Regions from separate parts of the Paradesulfitobacterium aromaticivorans genome, predicted to be linked through region 2. Evidence: riboswitches for the same ligand, from Rfam matches in the RefSeq annotation. Region 2 holds a riboswitch; each other region holds the start of a gene.
The links. Region 2 has a riboswitch for S-adenosylmethionine ahead of ACYQ2N_RS09735 (homocysteine synthase). Riboswitches for the same ligand answer to the same signal wherever they lie in the genome.

Region 1 (3,277 bases), on a different contig from region 2:
CGTGTTGCCGCTGTTGAGATTAAAAGCAAGAGGAATACCGTCTCCATCCATGAACAGACCCATTTGGATGATAGGGTTCGGTCGGTGTTCTTTTGAAGCGCCATACTGTTTAAGGCCTTCTTCTTGCTCGATTTCAAAGAAATAATTGGTACAGTCATAATAGAGAATACCCGTGTTTCTCTTTGAAATTTTGAGGCTGTTGCTATAAAGAGAAGACTGAATGAAGTCCATTTCTTTGGAAATGACTTCAAGTGCTCTGTACACATGCTGCAATTCAAAGTCAGTTTGTTCAATGAACTTTGAGGAATGCTTGTAGGTAGCGAGTTTGGAAGAAGGAAAAAGGATCCGTCCGTAAAGGAGCCGTGACAGTATAGCATTCAGATCAAAAAAGAACTTATACTTTTTTGATATCTCAGCGGAAACCTTATGAAGATTGAGTTCGTGATAGATCTGCTGGAGAAAAAGATAACCACCGTTGAAGAAGTGTTGTTGATCCTTGGAGATTACTTTAGATGGAGAGTATTTAACGATGACTTCTCGCGATTGCTCTTTCTCTTTTTTGTTAAGGTCTTCTATGTATGATTTAGCCCATTCAATAGGATCTCGCCCATTTAGTTTTTGCTGTAATTCAGCAAGCGTCCCTAACTTTTCAACAACTTTTGTGGAACGCCTACCGTTCTCGTAAATAGATTGTATGACATAAAGCGAAGTAGCATTTTTAGACTTGGATATACTAAGTCGCATAGTAACAATCTCCTCCAATCCCTTACATTATAACACATTACGCTAAATTACGCACTAAGGATTGGAGAAAATTTGACATTTTTCCAATAAAAAAAGCCCTGTTTTCAAGGCTTGTAGAAATTTCTATATAAGCGCAAGTGTCAAAGACCCGAGATTATTGACAGAATCTGTCCTGCCTGCTACACTTATATTTATCAAACTTCATATTTATATGATACTCTTATCCGGAGTGGTGGAGGGACTGGCCCAATGAAACCCGGCAACCCGCTCGGTAGCGAGGCTATTAGTATAGTCAAGCTGCAAAGCACGGTGCTAATTCCTGCAGGAGAAATTTCTTCTGACAGATAAGAGGAGCGGCAAAGTGTATTTGCATGCCTCTTCTGTCAGGGAAGGGGCTTGTTTAATGTCCGGGAGAGTATAACAGGATGGAGGGGGGCTGCAATTATGAGTGTTGAAAAAACTTACGCCGAAATTAATGCCAAAATTAAAGCAGGAAAAGCAGTTGTTGTAACTGCAGAGGAACTTATCGGGCTCGTTCAGGAAAAAGGGTTAAGCGCGGCAGCCAAGGAGGTCGATGTTGTAACGACCGGAACCTTTGCTCCAATGTGCTCATCCGGGGCCTTTCTAAATTTTGGGCATACCAAACCAAGGATGAAAATGCAGAAGGTGTGGCTTAACGGCGTTCCTGCGTACGGCGGGATAGCTGCCGTAGATGCCTACCTCGGGGCTGCGGAATTACCTGATGATGACCCACTTAACAGCAATTATCCGGGTGAATTCCGCTATGGCGGGGGACATGTAATCCAGGATTTAGTTGCACGCAAGCCTGTGAAATTAAAAGCACTGGCTTATGGTACAGACTGCTATCCGCGGCACGAGTTTGAAACCACTATTACTTTGGATGAGATCAATGAAGCGATCCTCTTCAACCCGCGCAATGCTTATCAAAATTACAATTGTGCAGTTAATTTAACGTCGAAGATTGCTTATACCTATATGGGGATGCTTAAGCCTAACTTAGGTAATGCGCATTACTCCACTTCTGGCCAGCTAAGCCCGCTGCTTAAAGACCCGCACTTCAAAACGATCGGGATCGGTACGAAAATCTTTCTGGGTGGCGCTACGGGTTATGTTGCTTGGCATGGCACCCAGCATTTTCCTTCTATCCAAAACCTGGAAGGGAAAGATTTGGGACCGGCAGGGGGAACTCTGGCCGTAATCGGGGATTTGAAGCAAATGAACCCGCGCTGGCTTGTTGGTACGAGCTATATCGGGTATGGTGCAACTTTGAGTGTGGGTATCGGGGTGCCCATTCCGATTCTCAATGAGGAGATAGCCAAATATGCAGCCGCAACTGACCAAGAGTTGTTTGCGCCAGTTGTTGACTATGGGGAAGCTTATCCTTCTCGGACCCCGGGAAATCTGGGCTATGTCAGTTATGCCCAATTAAAATCCGGCAAAATCACCGTTAATGGCAAAGAAATTCCCACGGCACCACTTTCTAGCATTCCCAGGGCCCGGGAAATTGCTTCCACGCTCAAAGATTGGATTAATAATGGAGATTTTCAGCTCACAGAACCGGTGAAATTACTTCCGTCACCTGCTGATGCTCCGGCGGCCAATGTGCTAAGAGGGTAGTAACCACCTTCAGCCTTTGCTAAAAGGGACTATAGGGAGTCAGTACTCAAAGATTTATGTTGATAGTCAGTTGTTCGATCAAGAGAGTAAAACCGGATGAGAAAAAGGAGAGGAGAGGTTATATGTCTCCCAAGAGAATAGTATTGCGTTTCGGTACAGATATTTCAGTTAAACCGATCGTATATCGCTTAGTTAAGGATTATGATTTAGTCGTTAATATTGTCAAAGCTGATGTTAACCCGCAAAAAGAAGGTACAATGGTGCTTGAAGTGATAGGGGATCAGAGTGAGCAAGGGCTCGACTATCTTCGCGAAATTGGGGTATCAGTGCAGGATCTTAATCAAGAGATTATTCGCAATGATGACAAGTGTGTTATGTGTGGGGCTTGTACCGCGATTTGCCCTACGGGAGCCCTATATTTAGAAAGAAATTCCATGGAAGTTAAGTTTGACGGGGATAACTGTGTAGTCTGCCAGCTCTGTGTAAAAGTTTGCCCAATGCGGGCGATGGAGGTCCGGCTCTAATTGGAATACAGAGAACGCACCTATCGTCAACTGCACCGCCAACATGATCTTGTTCATTTTCAAGCGATGGTAAAGGAAACTGACTTGGACATTGGAATCCGCAAAGAATGCTATTCGGCGGCAACGGTACAGTGGGTTGAGAGTGTGGTTAAGGATGTGCGGCAGCCATTGGAGGAATACGTTGCTCTTGATCCCGGTTTTGTGGCTGCCCTTACTCCGTACGCTGTATTAGCGGACGCCCCCCGGATTGCCGTCATGATGGCAGAAGCCGGGAGGCAAGCCGGGGTTGGTCCGATGGCTGCGGTTGCGGGGGCGGTGTCAGAGTTGGTAGGAAAGGCGATAGCTAAACGTTCACGGGATGTGATAGTGGA
Region 2 (3,277 bases):
AACGTGGTGTAGAAAGTGTCCAGGTATTCTTGCGCCGTGTTTTTAGGAGTATGGCTCTCCAAGTGCAGAAGGGTAATCTCCACTTGCAAGGGAGAGTTGCTTAAAAGCCTGAGAATCTGAGTTTCGGTAACATCTTTGTGCGGCATAAGGTTCAGAATAGCTATTTTTAAGGGCCGGATGTCCTGGTGATAGGCTCTGGTTTCAGCCATGACGAAGACATTCTCTGAATTTAGGATCTCCATTGCCGGCAAGTGATCCGGAATCTTTATCGGCATATGCTATCACTCCTTGTTGCTTCCTGGGACGCCGACTTTAGCATACGAACAATGGCCTGCGAACGGTGCGTGACCTAGGCGACCGATATCCGTGCAGAGGCCGCGGCCCTACTTCTGGCTGGCACTAAGAGCAGTATCAAGATCTTCGAGCAGGTCGCCAATTGTCTCTAACCCGATGGAGAGGCGAATCATATCCGGGCTCACTCCGGCCTGGAGCTGGGACTCCTCATCAAGCTGCTGGTGCGTCGTGCTGGCCGGATGAATCACCAGGGATTTGGCATCCCCGACATTCGCCAGGTGGGAGAAAAGCTTCAGACTATTAATAAACTTTTTGCCTTCTTCAAGCCCACCTTTGAGGCCGAAGGTAAGAATCGCTCCCGCGCCCTTGGGCAGGTACTTTTGAGCTAAGGAATAATACGGGCTCTGCTTAAGACCAGGGAAGTTCACCCAGGTTACCAATTCGTGCTGCTCAAGAAATTCGGCCACTCTCCGGGTGTTCTCAACATGGCGCTCCATCCGGAGATTAAGGGTTTCCAATCCTTGTAATAACAAAAAAGCATTGAACGGAGAGATGGCAGCCCCCGTATCCCGCAGGAGCGTTACCCTGGCTTTCACGAGATAAGCCAAGGAGCCAACTGCCTCGGTAAACACTACCCCATGGTAGCTGGGGTCAGGCTCAGACAGCCCCGGGAACTTGCCGTTGTTCCAATCGAACGTCCCGGAATCTACGATTACCCCGCCAATGGATGTACCGTGACCCCCGATGAATTTAGTCGCGGAATGCACTACAATGTCAGCCCCGTGTTCAAATGGCCGGCAGAGGTACGGTGAGGCAAACGTGTTGTCCACGATTAAAGGAATTCCGTGTTCATGAGCAATCGCCGCAATCTTCTCCAAGTCAGCCACATTGATGCGCGGGTTGCCAATCGTCTCAACGTACAGCGCTTTGGTCTTATCATTGATGTTTGCGCGAAACTCCTGCGGGTTGTCAACATCCACAAAACGAACCGTAATTCCTAATCTGGCGAGAGTATTGGCCAGGAGCGTGTACGTGCCCCCGTACAAGGAACTGGAAGCCACAATTTCGTCCCCGGCCCCGGCAATATTAAGGATAGCGTACGTAATTGCCGCCTGACCGGAAGCTGTAGCCAAGGCCCCTGCTCCCCCTTCCAGGAGGGCCACTCTTTGTTCAAACACATCCTGCGTGGGGTTCATAATCCTGGTATAGATGTTGCCCGGTTCTTTCAGCGCAAACAGGTTGGCCGCATGGTCTGTGTCATTAAAGACATAGGATGAAGTCTGATAGATAGGCACCGCCCGGGAATTTGTAGCCGGGTCGGGTTTTTGCCCTCCATGCAGGGCCAGGGTCTCAAAACCAAGTTTTCTTTCTGCTGTCATCTCATTTTCCTCCTTAAATTTGTTTGATAGCTAAGTGCCACTAAGACTTTTACAAAACAAAAGCCTCTTCTGAGAGAAGAGGCAGATCTGCAAACTAAACGCAAATACCGCTCTCATCTCTCAGAACCTTTAGGTTCTGCAGGAATTAGCACCTTGCAGCATGCGCTGCCGGTTGCCGGGCATCATCGGGCCAGTCCCTCCGCCACTCTTGATAAGAGAGAACTATTAAATTTTTCCACTAAACTTTGGATAGACTTAAAACTCCACCTGCAGTAAGTTTCCTTTATACTATGAATAAATTATAATCATTAAATCCCGACTTTGTCAATAGGTTTAATTAATTGAGCTTAGAAAATTTCACTGCTTATTCTCTGCCCTGGCAAGCGCAGCGCTCTTGCTCCTGATTTCCTCCTGAACCAGGGCAATGAAGTCTGCAAGAGGCATCTTCTCTCCCGCATTTCCTTGTCCGTAGCGGCGGACAGCCACGCTCTTTTGTTCTTCTTCCTGATCCCCAACCACCAAAGCAAAGGGGATCTTCTCTGTCTGAGCTTCGCGGACTTTGTAATTGATTTTCTCCCGGCGCTCGTCCACTTCCGCTCGGATATCAAGTTCAAGCAACCTGTCCACAACTGCTTTGGCGTACTCATGGTGCCTTTCACTGATCGGCAGGATGCGTACCTGCACCGGGGCCAGCCATACCGGGAACGCTCCGGCGTACTGCTCAGTAAGCAAAGCGATGAAGCGCTCGATGCTGCCGTAGACGACACGGTGAACCATGACGGGACGATGTTTCTGCCCATCTTCCCCAATATAGGTTAAATCAAATTTCTCCGGCATCTGGAAGTCAAGCTGGATTGTCCCGCATTGCCAGGTGCGGTCTAAGCAGTCCTTAAGGTGAAAATCGATTTTCGGCCCGTAAAAAGCTCCGTCTCCGGGATTAATCTTGTAGTTCATGCCCTTAGCTTCGAGCGCTTCTTTGAGGCCGTTGGTTGCCAGCTCCCATGCTTCATCCGAACCCATAGAATCCTCCGGCCGGGTGGAAAGCTCGACATGATACTCAAAGCCAAATACTTTATAGAAGTAATCTACCAGTTCAATCACCCCGATAACTTCGTCCTTGATCTGCGACGGGAGCATAAAGATGTGGGCATCATCCTGGGTAAAGTTTCGCACCCGTAATAACCCGTGCAAAGCGCCGGAGAGTTCGTGGCGATGCACTAGCCCCAGCTCACCCACGCGCAGGGGCAGATCCCGGTAACTGCGCAACTTCGTCTTGTACATGATCATGCCGCCAGGACAGTTCATAGGCTTAACCGCATAATCCTGGTCATCTATTTGCGTAAAATACATATTCTCCTTATAGTGATCCCAGTGGCCGGACTGTTCCCACAAATTCCGGTTTAAAATAATCGGGGTCTTAATCTCGTGATAACCCCGTTTTTGATGTTCCTTACGCCAGAAATCTTCCAGGGTATTGCGGAGGATCATCCCTTTGGGATGGAAAAAGGGAAAACCCGGCCCCTCGTCATGCAGGCTGAACAAGTCCAACTCCAGCCCCAGCTTGCGGTGGTCGCGCCGTTTAGCCTCTTCCAGCTTAAACAGGT
Region 3 (3,277 bases), on a different contig from region 2:
TATAAATTGTTCATGAGCAATCGCTCAATCTTTTATTTCAAGCTTCTTTTCACATGGGCCCATATGTTCAGAGAAGCCAATAGGAATATTAAGAAAAAGGTCTTTCAATTTTGTCAATATAGACGAAAGAATTTATCTAACCTGAGTGCGATACTTTGCGTGCCAGCTTCATGCCTAAGGATTGAATGACCTGCACGATAACGACTAAAATCGCAACGGTAATAATCATGATATCCGTGCGAAAACGGTTATAGCCCCACTGAATGGCGACATCTCCGATTCCGCCCCCGCCGACGGTTCCGGCCATGGCGGTATAGCCGATGATGCTGATCGTGGTAATTGCCACGCCAAGGATGAGAGAAGCTTTAGCTTCCGGGATCAGGACTTTTCGGATGAGCTGCCAAGGGGATGCTCCCATCGAGAGCGCAGCTTCAATGACACCATAAGGCACTTCTTTCAGTGAACTTTCCACAATTCGGGCAACAAACGGCGCTGCTGCGACCACCAGCGGGACAATGGCTGCCGTGGTGCCGATGGAAGAGCCTACGAGTGCCCGGGTGAGGGGCATAAGGGCGACCAATAAGATAATAAAAGGTGCAGAGCGCAGAATGTTGATAATCGTGCCCAGAACCGTTTCAACCCAGGGATTTGGCAAAATGTGCCCCGGGGAGGTGACTACGAGCAAGACTCCCAGAGGCAGCCCCAAGGCATAAGCAAGTACTGTCGAGACGATGACCATATAGATGGTCTGACCCAAAGCCAGCGGTATGAGCTGCAATATAAATTCCCAGTAAGATGGGTCAAAGAGCATGGATAGTTCAAAGTGCACGCTGGATCACCTCCACTTGCAATTCACGCTTTGACAGGTAAGCATGGGCTTTTTCCAATTGGTCAGGTGTTCCTTGGAGTTCCAACGTGAGCGTGCCAAACAAGGTAGAGCGCAAGTGGTCAATGCTGCCGTAAAGGATGTTTGCTTGCACCGCGCAAGTTCGGACCAGGTCAGTGATCACAGGGTCGGCAACGCGTGCGCCCAGAAAATTAAGGCGGACGATCTCAGAATCGCGGTGGGCAGCGAGATCGCGCAGAAGCTCGGGTGGAAGTTCGTTGGGAAAAACGGTTGAAATAAAATCTTTAGCGATAACTGACTGAGGATTGACAAACACCGACTCGACCGGGCCGTGTTCCACAATCTGAGCTTCATGAATAACCGCCACGTCCGAACAGATTTCTTTAATAACCTTCATTTCATGCGTAATAATTACGATAGTTAAGCCTAAGGTCTGGTTAATTTCTTTCAAAAGATTGAGGATGGACAGGGTTGTTTGCGGGTCTAAAGCAGAAGTCGCTTCATCGGAAAGTAAGACTTGCGGTTGGGTAGCCAAGGCACGGGCGATGCCGACCCGCTGTTTTTGCCCGCCGCTTAACTGAGGAGGGTAGGTGTTGGCCTTTTCCTTCAATCCCACCAAAGGCAGAAGTTCGTTAACCCGGGTAACTATCTCTTCTTTGGGAAACCCGGCAATTTCGAGAGGGAAGGCGATGTTTTCCGCGACCGTGCGCGACTGCAGGAGATGGAAGTGCTGAAAGATCATGCCGATCTTCTGCCTGGCTGAGCGTAGTTCTCTATCAGACAATTGGGTGAGGTCCTGTCCCTGAACAAGAACCCGGCCACTGCTCGGTTTTTCTAAAAGATTAAGGCAGCGCACAAGCGTACTCTTGCCCGCACCGCTTAAACCAATGATGCCGTAAATAGCGCCCTGTGGAATATGCAGGGATATGTTTTCCAAGGCTTTAACCTTGCCTTGAGCAGAGGAATACTCTTTGGTTAGATTCTCAACCCGGATCATGTAACGTGCCTCCCTAATAGCTCTTGTCGATGACTCTCATCTTAAGTTAAGAGACTATCTCTTAGTTTTTCCGGCAAATAAAAAACTTCGCGAGGAAAACACGCGAAGCGACTCTCGGTTCTCCTCTCATCTCCCAGATTGCCTGCAGGAGTTAGCACCGTGCATTAGCTGCCGGTTGCCGGGTTTCATCGGGCCAGTCCCTCCACCTACTCTGGATAAGAGTCAAGATCATGTTAAATTATGGGGTTATCTTAGCAAATTAATGCAAGAATTGCAAGAGGGAAAATTATGACAAAAATGAAAATGATATGACATAATTAGAAGTACTTTCAAAAACATTGATGTTTGCAATCGCTTTTGCGACTCTTGTCGTATTAATACTTAAAGGAATGGACAAGAGCAAGTAGCCCATCCCTAACCCGAAAATCTTTGCAAGCGGAATCCTGAAATCTGTGCTAAGGGATTGACCCGAGCCCCTACGGATGCTAAAATAGTCACAAGTTCATACGTATTCGGACAAGTGATTCCTTCTTGAACTGAGGAGTCATAAAAGGGAAGCCGGTGTGAATCCGGCGCGGTCCCGCCACTGTAAAAGGGGAGTCTTCTGCCATACCCACTGGGGAAACCTGGGAAGGGGCAGAAGGTGAGGAGCCTAAGCCAGGAAACCTGCTTGTCCGCAAAGAACACTTTACCCACGATGGATGGGAGGTGCGTGTTGAAGCAGCATACCTCCGCCTCTGGTGGAGGTTTTTCTGTTGTAGAAAACTTACATAAGCTTCCTGAGGGGAGCATGCAGATTGTCTTGTCCAGCGGGATTTGCTCTCAAAAATGCGGATGCGACTTGAGAGCGGAAGTGAACGCTGTTTCTAAGATGACCACACATTGCCGTGACTCTAAGCTACTGTACTAGGATGTTTGGAGCATGGCAGTGTCGGTTGTCTTTTTTAATTATGGAGGAGTAGAAAGATGCATATTGCAGAAGGAATGCTCCCGGTCGTACCGGCAGTTCTCTATGGTGCAGGTGCCGTTATTATGGCTGCCGCCGGGGTCAAAAGTCTAACTGAAAAAAGCAAAGAGATTCCCATGATGAAGCAACTGACAGGGGTAATGACCGCAGGGATCTTCCTGGTCTCATTGCTGCCGGTGCCCGTACCGATAACCGGTACCAGTTCCCATCCGGGCGGAACTCCGCTGGGAGCAATTTTGCTAGGGCCATGGATTACGTCCTTAGTTAGTATGATCGCGCTTTTATTTCAGGCTCTCTTTTTTGCCCATGGCGGTCTGACAACCTTAGGGGCCAATACCCTGACCATGGGAGCGTTCGGGGGGCTGACAGGCTGGCTAATCTTTTGGATGCTGCGCAGAATGAAAGCGAATCTTTTTTGGTCAGGACTCGCTGCCGGAGTGATAGGGGATATTGCCATCTATATAGG

Region 1: it holds a riboswitch for S-adenosylmethionine, as region 2 does, so the genes downstream of both, ACYQ2N_RS20705 (homocysteine biosynthesis protein) here and ACYQ2N_RS09735 (homocysteine synthase) in region 2, are expected to answer to the same signal.
Region 3: it holds a riboswitch for S-adenosylmethionine, as region 2 does, so the genes downstream of both, ACYQ2N_RS02650 (methionine ABC transporter ATP-binding protein) here and ACYQ2N_RS09735 (homocysteine synthase) in region 2, are expected to answer to the same signal.

What each region holds. Positions count from the first base shown of each region.
Region 1 is NZ_BAAHYT010000011.1:815,822-819,098, forward strand. It holds gene ACYQ2N_RS20700 (IS1634 family transposase) at 1-744, opposite strand, end outside; SAM riboswitch class I at 962-1,095, shown strand; gene ACYQ2N_RS20705 (homocysteine biosynthesis protein) at 1,189-2,382, shown strand; gene ACYQ2N_RS20710 (NIL domain-containing protein) at 2,505-2,906, shown strand; gene ACYQ2N_RS20715 (UPF0280 family protein) at 2,907-3,277, shown strand, end outside.
Region 2 is NZ_BAAHYT010000010.1:845,649-848,925, forward strand. It holds gene metA (homoserine O-acetyltransferase MetA) at 1-275, opposite strand, end outside; gene ACYQ2N_RS09735 (homocysteine synthase) at 384-1,673, opposite strand; SAM riboswitch class I at 1,784-1,891, opposite strand; gene thrS (threonine--tRNA ligase) at 2,031-3,277, opposite strand, start outside.
Region 3 is NZ_BAAHYT010000008.1:59,298-62,574, reverse strand. It holds gene ACYQ2N_RS02655 (methionine ABC transporter permease) at 137-811, opposite strand; gene ACYQ2N_RS02650 (methionine ABC transporter ATP-binding protein) at 819-1,844, opposite strand; SAM riboswitch class I at 1,968-2,066, opposite strand; cobalamin riboswitch at 2,346-2,532, shown strand; gene ACYQ2N_RS02645 (energy-coupling factor ABC transporter permease) at 2,811-3,277, shown strand, end outside.